DNA from 3 places in the Streptomyces sp. NPDC050610 genome. Region 2 is predicted to be linked to each of the others. Evidence: riboswitches for the same ligand, from Rfam matches in the RefSeq annotation. Region 2 holds a riboswitch; each other region holds the start of a gene.
The links. Region 2 has a riboswitch for cobalamin ahead of AB0I22_RS11515 (HoxN/HupN/NixA family nickel/cobalt transporter). Riboswitches for the same ligand answer to the same signal wherever they lie in the genome.
Positions count from the first base shown of each region.

Region 1: it holds a riboswitch for cobalamin, as region 2 does, so the genes downstream of both, AB0I22_RS14095 (ABC transporter substrate-binding protein) here and AB0I22_RS11515 (HoxN/HupN/NixA family nickel/cobalt transporter) in region 2, are expected to answer to the same signal.
Region 3: it holds a riboswitch for cobalamin, as region 2 does, so the genes downstream of both, AB0I22_RS16300 (enoyl-CoA hydratase/isomerase family protein) here and AB0I22_RS11515 (HoxN/HupN/NixA family nickel/cobalt transporter) in region 2, are expected to answer to the same signal.

Region 1 is NZ_JBFAIV010000009.1:125,972-130,592, forward strand. It holds gene AB0I22_RS14085 (ABC transporter ATP-binding protein) at 1-48, opposite strand, end outside; gene AB0I22_RS14090 (iron ABC transporter permease) at 45-1,076, opposite strand; gene AB0I22_RS14095 (ABC transporter substrate-binding protein) at 1,073-2,071, opposite strand; cobalamin riboswitch at 2,107-2,238, opposite strand; gene AB0I22_RS14100 (DUF6603 domain-containing protein) at 2,967-4,621, shown strand, end outside.
Region 2 is NZ_JBFAIV010000007.1:160,437-165,057, forward strand. It holds gene AB0I22_RS11505 (sugar-binding domain-containing protein) at 1-470, opposite strand, end outside; gene AB0I22_RS11510 (FAD-dependent monooxygenase) at 703-1,935, shown strand; cobalamin riboswitch at 2,119-2,343, shown strand; gene AB0I22_RS11515 (HoxN/HupN/NixA family nickel/cobalt transporter) at 2,374-3,507, shown strand; gene AB0I22_RS11520 (TetR/AcrR family transcriptional regulator) at 3,672-4,418, opposite strand; gene AB0I22_RS11525 (FAD-dependent monooxygenase) at 4,457-4,621, shown strand, end outside.
Region 3 is NZ_JBFAIV010000011.1:116,122-120,742, reverse strand. It holds gene AB0I22_RS16305 (enoyl-CoA hydratase) at 1-232, opposite strand, end outside; gene AB0I22_RS16300 (enoyl-CoA hydratase/isomerase family protein) at 318-1,487, opposite strand; cobalamin riboswitch at 1,672-1,852, opposite strand; gene AB0I22_RS16295 (histidine phosphatase family protein) at 1,925-2,512, opposite strand; gene AB0I22_RS16290 (CbtB domain-containing protein) at 2,826-3,050, shown strand; gene AB0I22_RS16285 (CbtA family protein) at 3,227-3,991, shown strand; gene AB0I22_RS16280 (NB-ARC domain-containing protein) at 4,141-4,621, shown strand, end outside.

The DNA.
Region 1 (4,621 bases), on a different contig from region 2:
GTAGCCGAGGCCGGTGACCGTGAGGGCGGCCGGTGGCGGCTGGGTCATGCCGTGACTCCTTCCGCCCGGGTGCGGCGGCGCAGCAGCCACAGGAAGTAGGGGCCTCCGGTGAGTGCGGTGACGACGCCGACGGGGATCTCCTGTGGTGCGGCGACGGTGCGGGCCCCCAGGTCGGCCAGGAGCAGGAACACGGCGCCGCCGAGCGCGGCGACGGGCAGCAGCCTGCGGTGTCCCGCGCCGGTGATCATGCGGGCGGCGTGGGGCACCATCAGGCCGACGAAGCCGATCGCGCCGCTGAACGCGACGAGGACGCCGATGACGAGCGAGGTGAGGACGAAGACGGCGGCCCGGAAGCGGTTGGTGTCCAGGCCGAGAACCTGGGCTCCCTCCTCGCCCGCGAGCAGCAGGTCGAGCGGACGGGCGAGCGCGACGAGCAGCACCGTGCCGAGAGTCAACACGACGGCAGGCAGAGGGAGTTGACTCCAACGGGCCGCGCCGAGACCGCCGAGCGTCCAGAACATGATGGCCCGCGCGTGCTCGGCCTGCGCCGAGACGACAAGGACGAGACTGGTGAACGCGGCCAGGATGTACTGCACGGCGACCCCGGCGAGCACGAGTCGCCCGGACGTCATGGTGCCGCCGCGCCGCGCGAGCGCGTACACGACGACGAGGGCGCCCATGGAGCCGATGAACGCGGCCACCGGCAGCGCGACGGTGCTCGCGGTGCCCGCTCCGACCCCGAGCACGATGACGAGGACCGCGCCGGAGGAGGCGCCCGACGAGGCGCCGAGCAGGTACGGGTCGGCGAGCGGGTTGCGGACCACGGCCTGTAGCACGGTTCCGGCGACGGCGAGCCCCGCGCCGACCACGACGGCGAGGATGACGCGCGGCATCCGCACGTCCCACACGATGGACGCGAACGCGCCGCCGCGCTCACCGGAGACCAGGATGCGCAGCACCTCCCCCGGCGGGATCCCCACGGCCCCGATGGCGAGTCCGGCGACAGCCGCCGCGCCCACCGCCAGGACGAGCACGGCGACGAGCAGGGGAAAGCACCGGGTGCGGACGCCGCTCACTTCGCGTCGGGGTGCAGTTGCGCGGCGAGGCCGTCGACGGCGTCGGCGGCGCGTATCCCGAGCACGGCCGAGGACAGCGGCAGCACCGCGAACCGCTTGTTCTTGATCGCCGGGACGTTCTTGAGCGCCGGGTCGTCCAGCAGCCGCTGCTTCTTCGCGGCGACGCTGGTGCCGCCGTAGTCGTAGATCACGACGACGTCGGGCTTGCGGGCGATGACGCGTTCCCAGGAGACGTCGGCGAAGGACTTGCCGACGTCCGCGAAGACGTTGCGGCCGCCCGCGCGGCGGATGATGTCGTTGCCGAGCCCCTGGCCGCCCGCGGTGAACGCGCTGGAGTCGCCGGAGTCGTACACGAACACGGAGACCGGCTCGATGCCCGTGAGGCGTGCGGCGACGGAGTCGAGGCCCTTCTGTTCCCGCGCGATGAGCTTCTTGCCGCGCTCGGGGACGTTGAAGATCCGCGACACCTGCGTGACCTCGGTCTTGAGGTCGTCGACGCCGATCGGCCCCTTGGCGCAGCTCTCGATGTTCAGGCGGGTGTTGATCCCGGACTTCTGAAATCCGGTACGGTCGCGGCCCTCGCCCTTGTCGAAGGCGCTGGCGTAGCCGCCGTACACGAAATCGGGATTCGCGCCGAGCAGGGTCTCCTTCGACGGGTACTTCTCGGCGAGCACCTTCACCGAGTCGTAAGCCTTCCGGTATTCGGGACTGATCTTGTCGTCGAGATAGGCGGTGCCCGCCATGCGGTCCTTCAGCCCCAGGGCGAGCAGGATCTCGGTGGCGTGCTGATTGAGCGCGACGGCCCGCTTCGGCGCCTGCGTGAACGTGGTCTTCACTCCGCAGTTGGTGACCGTGTACGGGAAACCGGCGGCCGCACCGCCCGCCTTGTCGTCGCTCTTGTCCGCGCCGGATGAGCCGGACGTGCCGCACGCGGCGAGCGGGAGCAGCAGCAGAGACGTCAGAAGCGTGCGCGAGACCGCGCCGGTGCGGAGCATGTACATGCCTTTCCGAGGGATCCTCGTCCCCGGTCGGTACGGAAAGGCGGCCAGACAGTATCTGGCTGCCGGCCGCGCCCACGAGAGGTCGACCGGTCACAGTGGCGGGACCGCGCCGGATTCGCACCGGCTTCCTGGCCCTGACCGCCTTGATTGAGTGAGCACAGTGTGCCAGACGGCTGATCGGGGCCCGCGGCTGAGCCCGCCAGGCGGCCCCGCCCCGGGAGCGCCCTCTGCGCGTCCGCAGAAACCACTGGATACGGCACGAAGGCGCTGAAGTTCCGGTCGACCCAGCCGAGGGGTGGTGCGGCGCGCTGCGGGCGGTCCGCTCCGTACGGGCCGAAGCCCGGCCGGCATGGTGATCACCGGCGCCGTTCCATCCGCACACGCCGAGGACCCGGCATCGGCCCGGACACCGGCCGTCGAGCAGCACGGTGAGATCCGATAGGGAGCCGATGATCCACCGACCCCCTCGGCGAATCACCACGAAAGACCGAGGTCAAGGACCGAATCCCTTTGGTCCGCCGCACGGAGAGTTGTCCGGGTATCACCTTTCAGCCAATCCGCTAACCGAAAGTAGCCATCCATGCACTTACCGTGGGGTGCTGATTAAGATCTCGCAGTGGATGCCCTGGCCCTTTCCGGGCCCGCGCCTGGGTGGTGCCTGGGTGGGCCTTCCCACCTTTTCCGCCGATTCGAGGGCTGGAGCGCTGTGACAGCACGTGTGGAAGATATCCGTAAGCTCCTCGATCAGACGGGCCCGGGAGGTGCTGTCGAAATTCCGGGGTCCGTCCTCGGCGACCACGGTGCCGCGGCGCTGGTTCTGCGAGGGGGCCTCTTACGGGTCGAGGGCGCTATATGCGACCCGGGTGAATTCGCGGTCACGGGGCGGGCCATGACCACCGCGTCACCCGCCCCGGTCCCGGTGCGGGTCTCTTTCACCGATGACGGCGAACGGGTGACCGGGACGTTGGCCGCCGCCGACCTGGGCGAGGGCCGCGGGCTGGTGCTGGTCGACGGTGCCCCGGCCGGGGCGCCGCTGCCGGCCGGGGCCTGGGCGGTGGCGGACGGCCGTGCCCTGCGGCTGACCCGGCGGGCTCCCGTGCCGACGGCCGACTCCGGACGCCTGGACGGCCTGGGCCGTGCCCTGCCCGCGGTGCGACGGCGTACCGGCGGTGAACGCGAGGCTGATCGTGGCCCGCAGGCCCTGGTCACCGACAACGGCGTCTTCATCCCCCGCCCCGGGCCTCGGCGACGCAAGGGCGTGCGGATCCTGGAGGCCCCGTCGGTACGCGGTTGGTCGCCGATCGGTACGCCGGGCGGTGAGAACGGCCTGAGCGTGGACTACGCGAACCCGCCGCTGCGGATCGCGGGCGCGCTGACCGCGCTGCCGGCCTCACCGCCCTACAAGGCGGTGGTCGGCGGGGTACTGCTGGTGGACACCGGGGCGTTCAACGGTTCCGCGATGGGCGCCTACGTCATCCCCGACAACGGCGGCGAGCCGTCGCTGTTCGCCTACGGCTCGCTGGGCAGCGCCACCGGGTTCGGTCCGCCGATGTTCCAAGTACGCGGAATCTCGGCGGGGTTCGGCTGGAACAGCCGGGTGCGGGTGCCGGCGGCCGACGCGCTGAGCGGTTTCCCGTTCCTGATGGCGCTCGACGACCCGGGAGCGATCGGGGCCGACGACGAGGTCGATCCGCTGAAGGTGCTGGGGGAGCTGATCAGTGGCCCCGCCCCCTGGGTGCGCCCGCAAGAGGGTGACCTGTGGTTCGCCGCGGGTCTGGCCTTCGACTGCTTCGAGACTTTCCGGGGCCATGCGATGGCGCTGGTCCAGACCGGCTCGGACCTGACGATCAGTCTGCTGGGGGTCGGCGGCGCGCAGTTGCCCACCAAGAGCACCTCGAAGATCGCCCGGGTGGAGATCGGCATCGAGGCGACGCTGCGCCCGGCGGCCGGGGAGCTGAGCATCGGCGCCGCGTTCACCGACAAGACGTTCCTCATCGATCCGAACTGCAAGCTGCGCGGCGGCATCGGTCTGAAGTTCTGGTTCGGCGAGCACGCCAAGGCCGGCGACTTCGCGGTGATACTCGGCGCGATCCCGGCCGGACGGCAGTTGCCCGCCCGCTACCCCAAGCAGCAGGCCGCGGGCCTCACCTGGAGTGTCGGCTCGACCGTCAACATCGCCGGCAGCGCGTACGCCGCGTTCACGCCCCAGTCCTTGATGGCCGGCGGCGCGCTGGACGTCACCTTCCACTCCGGGATGCTGCGCGCCTGGCTGACCGCCCGCATCGACGCCCTGCTGGAGTGGAACCCCTTCTACTTCGACGTCGGCGTCGGGGTGCGGGTCGGGGTCTCAGCGACGGTCAAGGTGTGGTTCGTCAACGTCAAGGTCTCGGTCGAGGTCGGCGTCAGCGTGCGGGTGTGGGGCCCCGCCGTGGGCGGTGAGGCCACCGTCCACCTGTGGTTCATCTCCTTCACCATCGGCTTCGGGGCCGAGCGCCGCAGCGAGGCGCCCGCGCTGGACTGGGGCGGCTTCCAGGGCATGCTGCC
Region 2 (4,621 bases):
ACGTCGGCCGCCGAGAGCACGCCGCTGAAGTCGAGGTAGGTGCGGGTTTCGGGGTGCTTGGCCTTCCCGACGGTAAAGTCCGACCGGTACCACCAGGGGACGGAGAAGTCCTTCGCCGCGATCTTCTTCATGTTGGTGGAGTAGAAGGGATCGTCCTTGTACGTGCCGTCGGCGAGCAGCGCGGCGAGCACGGTGGAGCGCGCCGCCGCCGGATGCCAGCCCTCGGCCCCGTAACCGGGGGTGGAGATGGCCTCGGGGGTGTCGGAGACCTCGGCCGAGGACTGGATCGCGTACCCCGAGAGCGGGGTCGCGGCACCAGGGGCCGGTGCGGCCCGGGTGACGGGGGCGACGGGCGGGGCGGCGGGACGCGGCGCCGGGGCGGTGGCGTGCGCGGGGAGGGCCGAGGCGGGGAGGGCGAGGCTCAGCAGCAGACCGGTGACGGCTAATGGCGCGGCGGGGCGGAGGGACACAGCGGGTACCTCTCGGACGGCCGAGTCGGCGGGGGATCGGCAGGATTGGCAGGAATGGCAGGATTCAGAAGGAATGGCCGGGCGCGGCGTAATTCACCTTTCGTCACTGGAAGTTAAGAAACCTTCCTATTGGGTGGGGCAGGACGCTAAGGAATCGCACCGTTCATGTCAATGATCTGAGCGGAGTCCGACGGTACGACCGGACGAGTGGATGAGGGGATGAGGGGAAGCTGTGCGCGGAGGACGAGTGGCCGTCGTGGGCGGGAGCATCGCCGGCTGTGCCGCGGCGCTGGCCGCCGTACGGGCCGGGGCGGCCGAGGTCGTGGTGTACGAACGGGCCGCCCGGCGGCTCCAGGACCGGGGCGTCGGCCTCGCCGTCCAGCAGGACCGGTACGCCGAACTGGAGCGGGCCGGGTACGTCGACGCCGCGATGCCCTGGGTGCGGCTCACCCGGCGCGTCTGGCTGCTCGGCGACACGGACGCGCGCGGCGGGCGGGAGTTCGGGGTGCTGCCCTTTCCCTTCCGCTCCTACAACTGGGGTTCCCTATGGCGGGAGTTACGCGCCCGCGTCCCCGAGCGGGCCGACTACCGGTCGGGCGCCGCCGTCGAATCGGTGACACCCGACCCGGACCGCGGTGACGTCCCGCGCGGCGCCGTTCTGCGTCTCGCGGACGGCGGCGAGGAGCGGTTCGACCTCGTGATCGGCGCGGACGGCTACCGCTCGGTCGTCCGCGCCGCGATGTACCCCGACGTCGCGCCCCAGTACGCCGGGTACCTCGCGTGGCGCGGCTCGCTGCCGGCAGACCGGCTGCCGGGTCCCCGCGACGCGTGGGCCGAACAGGACGCCGCCACCGTCGCGTTCCCCGGGGGCCACATGATCGCGTACCGCATTCCCGGCCCCTCCGGCCGCGGCACCTCCGTCAACTGGGTGTTCTACGCGGTGCCCCCCGACGTGCCGGGGCTGCGGCTCGACGACCCCACCATGCCGCCGCCGCGGACCGTCGCCGCCGAGCTGTTCGAGCATCAGGAGAAGCTGGTGGCCGCGCACTTCCCGCCCTACTGGCGGGAGGTCGTCCAGCGCACCCGCGCCGAGGACACCTTGGTGCAGCCCATCTTCGACCTCGCCGTGCCGCACTACGCCAAGGGCCGCCTCGTCCTCCTCGGCGACGCCGCCGCCATCGCCCGCCCGCACACCGGCGGCGGCGCGGTCAAGGCGCTGCAGGACGCCACGGTGCTGGAGCGCGCACTGCGCTCCGCCGACGGCTTCGACGCCGGGCTGGCCGCGTACGACGCCGAGCGCGCGCCGATCGGCCGGGCGGTGCTGGAACTTGGCAGGCGGCTCGGCCGGGCGCAAGTGCTGTCCGTACCGGACTGGGCGGCCATGGACCAGCGGTCCACCGAGGAGTGGTGGCGCGCGGCCTCGGAGGGCGAGCGGGGCTTCGGCGGGATCGCCCTGGGCAGGTAGACGGAGTTCGGTGAGCGCGCCCGTGGAAGGCGGGGAGGGGTTCGGCGAGTGCGTTCGCGGAGGGGGAGCGGAGTCCGCCGAGTGCGCCCGCGGGCGGCGGAGCCGCGTGCGTCACATCGGCCCGCCACTGGTCAGAGGCGTCGAAACCGTTAAATCCGCCACTGGCCAGAACCGCCGAAGCCGTTAAAGTAGCCCAGCCGTGGTGTTCGGGAAGACCGGTGAGGGGCCCTCGCGGCCCTATTCCGGAGCGGCCCTCGCCACTGTGATCGGGGGCCCTCAGCCCTTCCGTACCCGCCTCGGCGGCCGTACGGAGCCACTGGCCGCAGCCTGCGACCGGGAAGGCCGGGCGGAGGACAGCGCGAGCTGAACCCGTAAGCCAGGAGACCGGCCACGGCATCTCACGAACTGATCCACGAGGTGCTGGAGCGTGAAATACGGATGGCCCTGCCCACCGACACCCCCACTGATTCCCCCGCCGGTCCCGGCTCCGATACCGCCGCGCCCGCGTTCCGCTGGCAGCGGCAGGACACCCTGCGCACCGCCGGACTGCTGGCCGTCATAGCCGCACTGCACGTCGTCGCCTTCGGCGTGCTCTTCCTGTTCGTCGTGCCCAGCCACTACACCGTCGGCTCGCAGGTGTTCGGCGTCGGCCTCGGCGTCACCGCCTACACCCTCGGCATGCGGCACGCCTTCGACGCCGACCACATCGCCGCCATCGACAACACCACCCGCAAGCTGATGGCCGACGGCAAACGCCCGGTCTCCGTGGGCTTCTGGTTCGCCCTCGGCCACTCCAGCGTGGTGGTCGCCATGGCCGCGCTCGTCGCGGGCGGCGCCCATCTGGCCGGCACGCTGATCAACGAGGACTCCACGGCCCACCAGGCGCTCGGCGTCGTCGGCACGACCGTCTCCGGAACCTTCCTCTACCTCATCGCCGCGCTCAACCTGGTGGCCCTCGCGGGCATCTGGAAGGTCTTCCGCTCCATGCGCGCGGGCCGCTTCGACGAGGCCGAGCTGGAGGAGCACCTGGACTCGCGCGGCTTCATGAACCGGGTGCTCGGCCGGTTCACCCGCTCCATCACCCGCCCCGGCCAGATGTACCCGCTCGGCTTCCTCTTCGGCCTCGGCTTCGACACCGCGACCGAGGTCACGCTGATGGTGATGGCGGGCAGCGGCGCCGCGGCCGGGCTGCCCTGGTACGCCATCATGTGCCTGCCGCTGCTCTTCGCCGCCGGGATGAGCCTCTTCGACACGCTCGACGGCACATTCATGAACTTCGCCTACCAGTGGGCGTTCGCCAACCCGGTCCGCAAGGTCTACTACAACCTCACCATCACCGGTCTGTCGATCGCGGTCGCCTTCCTCATCGGCACCATCGAGCTGGTGAGCGTCCTGCGCGAGAAGCTGGCCATGGACGACGCGGTCACCGGCTGGATCTCCGGCCTCGACCTCGACAACGTCGGCTTCGTCATCGTCGGGCTCTTCGTGGTGGTATGGGCGGCGGCGCTCGCGTACTGGCGGTTCGGCAAGGTCGAGCAGCGCTGGGCGGCCCGGACGGCGCCGGAGGGCTGACGCCGGCCGATCGGCCGGTGACGGGGGCGGCGCGGCGCCGGCCGCGCCGCCCCCGTACGTGCGTTCGTGGTGGCGCGGCCGTCGCGCGTACGGGCAGAGGTCCCGTCGCGTGTACGGGCAGAGGTCCCGTCGCGTGTACACGCGGAGATGAGGAGGCCCGTCGGTCAGGCCGGCGCCGAGCCGCCTCGGGCGACGACGGTCGCGAGCCCGTCGAGCACCCACTCCAGGACCTGGTCGAACGGCTGAGGACCGGGGGCGTGCCGTCCGGGGTCGGTGACCCAGCGGATGAAGTGGGGGTGCCTGCCCGCGGCGGCCACCCGCTCCAGGTAGGGCTCGACGGCCTTCTCCAGCTCGTCGTCGGTGTGCAGCCCGACGCGGGCCCGCATGGTCCGCTCTTCCAGCAGGGCGAGCCCGGAGCCGAAGACCTGGCCGAGCACGGTCTCGACGCACCGCATGCGGGTGGCCGCGTCGAGCCCGAGGGGGTCGAGCTCGGTGAGCGCGGATTCGTAGAGATCGAGGGCGTTCGGCCCCAGCGGCGGGCGGCTGAAGGCCAGCCGCGCGAACCACGGGTGGCGTTGCACGGCGTCCCAGCCCGTGCTGCCCATGGTGTGCAGCGCCGCGCGCCAGCCCTCGCCGCGGGCGACGGTGAGCTGCCCGTAGACCTGATCGGACATCAGATCCAGCAGTCCGTCCTTGCTGCCGACGTAGCGGTACAGGGCCATGGGGCTGCGCACGCCCAGCCCGGTCGCGAGGGCCCGCATGGTGAACTCGCCGGCCGCCTCGCGGTCGGCCATGTCCATCGCGGCGCTCACGATGCGCTCGCGGCTGAGCTGTTCGGTCCGGCGGGGCGGTGCGGGCTCGTCGAACCACACCAGGCCACCGGACGCGGGGCGACGGTCGGAGGAAGTCATGTTCCTCGAACCCTACCATCGGGTGTACGTTGTACATCATGAGTGGACAATGTACACAGACCTCTGACGTACTGATCTCCGGCGGCGGCCTGACCGGCCTGACCGCCGCGCTGGTCCTCCGCCACCACGGCGTCGCCGTCACGGTGGTGGAGAGGCGCGCGACCACCTCGCCGCAGCCCAAGGCCCGCCGCTTCCATGTGCGC
Region 3 (4,621 bases), on a different contig from region 2:
CCATGTAGTCGTTGGGCCGCATCTCCTTGATGTCGGCGCCGGCCGCGAACGCCTTCCGCGACCCCGTGATGACGACGCACCCGATGTCCGGGTCGCGGTCGAGGGCGGTCGCGGCGTCGATGACCTCGCCCATGAGCTGGAGGTTGAGGGCGTTCAGCGCCTTGGGCCGGTTGAGGGTGATGACGCCGACGCGGCCCTCGCGGTCGAGCAGGATGGTCTCGTAGTCGCTCATCGGCTGTGTGTCCCTTCGACGGTGCTGTCTGTTGTGCCGGCGCCTTCGGCCCGGTCGCTGCTCAGCCGTGCGGCGGTCGCACTGCTCACTGACGGCTCCCTTCCGCCGTCGGACGGGCCCCTTGTGCTGTCTGATGGTTGCCTTGCGCCGTCGCCGGGCCGAGCCCGAGTTCGTCGTCGCCCAGCGGCGTGAAGAACCGGGCCACGTCCTCCTCGGTGACCGCCTCCAGCGTCGCCGGCGACCAGCGCGGCCGCCGGTCCTTGTCGATCACTTGGGCGCGGATGCCCTCGACGAGGTCCGGACGGGCGAGCGCCGCGCACGAGACGCGGAACTCCTGGTCGAGCACCGGGTGCAGCGCGCCCAGGGCGCGGGCGCGGCGCAGCGCGCGCAGGGTCACCTTCAGGGCGGTCGGAGACTTCCCCATGATCTGTTCGGCGGCCTCCTTGGCGGCCGCGATCCCGGTGGCCGAGAGCCGCCCGACGATCTCCTCGACCGTTCCGGCGGCGTAGCAGGGGTCGATCCACTCCCGCCACTCCTCGAACACACCCGGCGGCGCGGGGCGGGCCTCGGCGCGTACGGCCGTGCCGGCGTCCACGGTGGCCAGCGCCTCCACGAGCGCCTCCAGCCGGTCGGACGGCACGAAGTGGTCGGCGAATCCGCACAGCAGCGCGTCGCCCGCGCCCATCGCGGAGGAGGTCAGGGCGAGATGGGTGCCCAGCTCGCCGGGCGCCTGGGCGAGGAGGTGGGTGCCGCCCACATCGGGTACGAAGCCGATGGCGGTCTCCGGCATGGCGATCTTCGACCGCTCCGTGACGATCCGGAGGCCGCCGTGCGCGGAGACGCCGACCCCGCCGCCCATGACGATGCCGTCCATGACCGCCACGTAGGGCTTGGGGTAGTCGGCGATACGGGCGTTGAGCACGTACTCGTCGCGCCAGAAGCCGGTGGAGGCGCCGCCCGAGACGGTGGCGTCCGCGTGGATCGAGCGGATGTCGCCGCCCGCGCACAGGCTGCGCTCGCCGGCCCCGGTGATGACCACGGTGGCCACGTCGTCGTCGTGTTCCCACGCGCGAAGCGCGGCGTCGATGCGCCGGACCATGGAGTGGGTGAGGGCGTTCAGCGCCCGGGGGCGGTTGAGGACGATTCGGCCCGCCCGGCCGTCCTTGCGGAAGAGGACTGTGTTGTCGGGGGCGTCGGCGGGGGCGTCGGCGGGGGCGGTGTCGGTGGGCGCGTCGTCACGGGGGGAGGGGGCCATGTGGCAGAACCTGTTCTCGTTCAAGGGGCCGGGGTTGGGGCATGCCGTCGCACGCACGACGCGCGGACCAGGAGCGGAGCCGAAGGCGCGGGGCGTCAGGGCGGTGGCACCGCCGAGACTGCCGCAGGATCACCCGGTGCGCGAGCACAGACCGGCGCCATGCGTGTTCGCTCCATCCTCGTGGACAACACGGAACACCCTCGGCCGGTGTCTGACTTCCGGATCGGCGTGCGCCCTCCGCCTTCCCGGCTCTCGCCGGTGGCTTGCTGTCGCGAAGACGCACTCCCCGGTCACAGTGGCGGGACCGCGCCGGCCTCGCACCGGCTTCCCCGCACCGCGGGCTTGCCCACGAACATATAGTTGGACGTCCTACTAAGTCCAGGGTTTACGTCCGGGGCCTGCGTCTGCGGTCTATGTCCAAGGTCTACGTTCGGGGCCTACGTCCGGGGTTCCGGGAGCCCGGACGCGAGCGGCCGCCCGCAGCGCAGGTTCCACCGCCCCGCGCCGCCGGTCAGCTCCGTCAGCGTCAGCGGCGGCACATCGAGCCGCCAGAACACCTGCGGGGGCAGGCCCAGCGCGTGCACGACCGCCGCGCGTACGGCCGCGGGCTCCGCGACGGCGAGCACCCGGCCGTCCGTGCAGCCCGCCAGCCAGTCCCCGACCCGCCCGATCAGCCCGGCCACCGACTCGCCGCCGTGCGGCGCGGCTTCGGGGTTCGCCAGCCACTCGGCCACCGCGCCGGGCTCGGCCTCGGCCACCTCCGCCAGCGACCGGCCCCGCCAGCGGCCCGCGTCGAGGTCGCCGAGCGCCGGGACCGCCTCCGCCGCCCCCAGCCCCAGGGCCCCGGCCGTCTCGCGGCACCGCCTGGTGCCCGCGCGCATCAGGCGGTCCGAGCGCGGCAGTCCGCCCGCCGCGGCCCGCGCCTGCAGCGACCCGGCGCCGTCCAGGGGCGAATCGTCGCCGAACCGCGCCTGCCGCAGATCCGCGTTCACCGCCGGCGACACCAGCATCACCCGCACCGTCATCCCTGCCCCCATTCCTCCGGGTGTGCGCCGGACCGCCCGGTTCCGGCCCTCGGCAGGTCACGGCCGTCGCGGTCGACGACGCCGGAGCCTACGGCATCCGGGCCGCCACACACCGTGGCGTCGCAGGTCACGGCGCGGTACGGTCGCGTGGACATGACGACGGTGTGACGGAAGTCCGGTGAGAACCCGGCACGGTCGCGCCACTGTGTACCAGGCCGCGGCCCCAGTTCCGGGCGGCGGCAGGGAAGTCAGACCCCGCACCGTCGTCCACGGCACCAACGACCGGGACGCGTGTTCCCCAGGAGGTTCTGCCATGGCACACCCCGCCGCCCCTGCCCCGAAGGCCCCCGCCGCACCGGCGATCACCCCCATCTCCCTGAAGACGATCGTGCCATGGGCCGTCTTCTTCGGCATCCTGATGCTGGTGCTCCTCTACTTCGTCGGCGCCGAGCAGGGCGCCACCTCGCTCATCTCCGGCGCCGACGTGCACGAGTGGGTGCACGACGGCCGTCACCTCCTCGGCTTCCCCTGCCACTGAGGCCATTCGCTGAGGCCGGTCATCGAGGTCCGTCACCGGGGCCAGTCACTGGGGCCGGCCGTCGAGGCCGGTCACCGAGACCGGCTTCCGAGGCCGGCCGTCGAGCCCAGTCACCGCGCACGGACAGCGAGTCCGCTCACCGCGCACAGAATCTTCAGAACAAGGGGAACGCACTCGTGAACTCCATATCCGTACGAGCCCTGCTCGTACGCGGCATGCTCGCCGGCCTCGCCGCCGGCGTACCCGCCCTCCTCGTCGCCTACCTGCTAGGCGAGTCCAAGGTCGACTCCGCCATCGCGTACGAGGACGGGCACAGCCATGAACACGGCGTCGAACTGGTCAGCCGCACCCTCCAGTCCACGGCCGGACTCGCCACCGGCGTCCTGATCTTCGGCGTCGCGCTCGGCGGCATCGCGGCCCTCGCCTTCTGCGTCGCGCTGGGCCGCGTCGGCAGGCTCGGCCCGCGGGCGACCGCCGTCCTGATCTCCCTGGCCGCGCTGCTGACCGTTTACGTGGTGCCGTTCCTGAAGTACCCGGCCAACCCGCCGTCCGTCGGCGACCCCGACACCATCGGCAAACGCACCACGCTCTACTTCCTGATGATCGCGCTCAGCGTGCTGCTCGCCGTCGGCGCGCTCATCCTGGGCCGGCGGCTCGCCCCCCGGCTGGGCAACTGGTACGCGACCGTCACCGCCGGGGCCGCCTTCGCCGTCGTCATCGGCGTCGCCTACGCCCTCCTGCCCGCGATCAACGAGGTCCCCAAGGACTTCCCGGCCACGCTGCTCTGGCAGTTCCGGCTCACGGCGCTGACCATCCAACTCGTCCTGTGGACCGGCTTCGGCCTGCTCTTCGGCCACCTCGCCGAACGGCTCCTGATCCCCAAGGCCGTGCCCGGAGCGCAGACCGACCCCGCCGCCAGGTCGGCCGCCCCGGCCCGCTGACCAGCCACGGGCCCGGCCCCGCCCCGTGCGGAGCCGGGCCCGCGGCCCGCACGCGCGGTACTTTCCGCACCCGTGCCCGTACGGTCGGCACTCCCGCGCCCGCGATCTTCCCGATAACGTGACCGGAGCGGCGTACTGGGGAGGAAACCGTGGACCCGTTCACAATGACGGCGGTGCTGTCGGCGCTCAACACGGTGGGGCAGGGGGCCATGTCGGGGGCCGCCGGAGAGCTGGGAAGACGCACCTCCGAAGGGCTGGCCGGGCTCGTACGACGGCTGTGGCACCGGGGCGAGGACGGCTCGCCCGACGACTCCACCGGGCCCCTCGCGGCCCCCGCCGACGACGCCGAACGCCGTCGGCTGGCCGCCCTGCTCATAGAAGAGGCCCGCCGCGAACCGGGGTTCGCCGACGACCTCGCGGCGTGGCTGCGCGCGGCGCGCTGGCTGGAACCCGCCGCCCTGACATCCGTGGCGCGACCGCGGCTGCTCCCGCCCGGCACCGCCGTGTTCACCGACCGCGACCAGGTCCTCGCCGACATCACCGCCCTGCTTGACAGTGGCGGCGATGACGGCGATGACGGCGACGGGGATGGCGACGGCTCGGCCGCCTCCGGGAGTGTCGGCCCCCGGA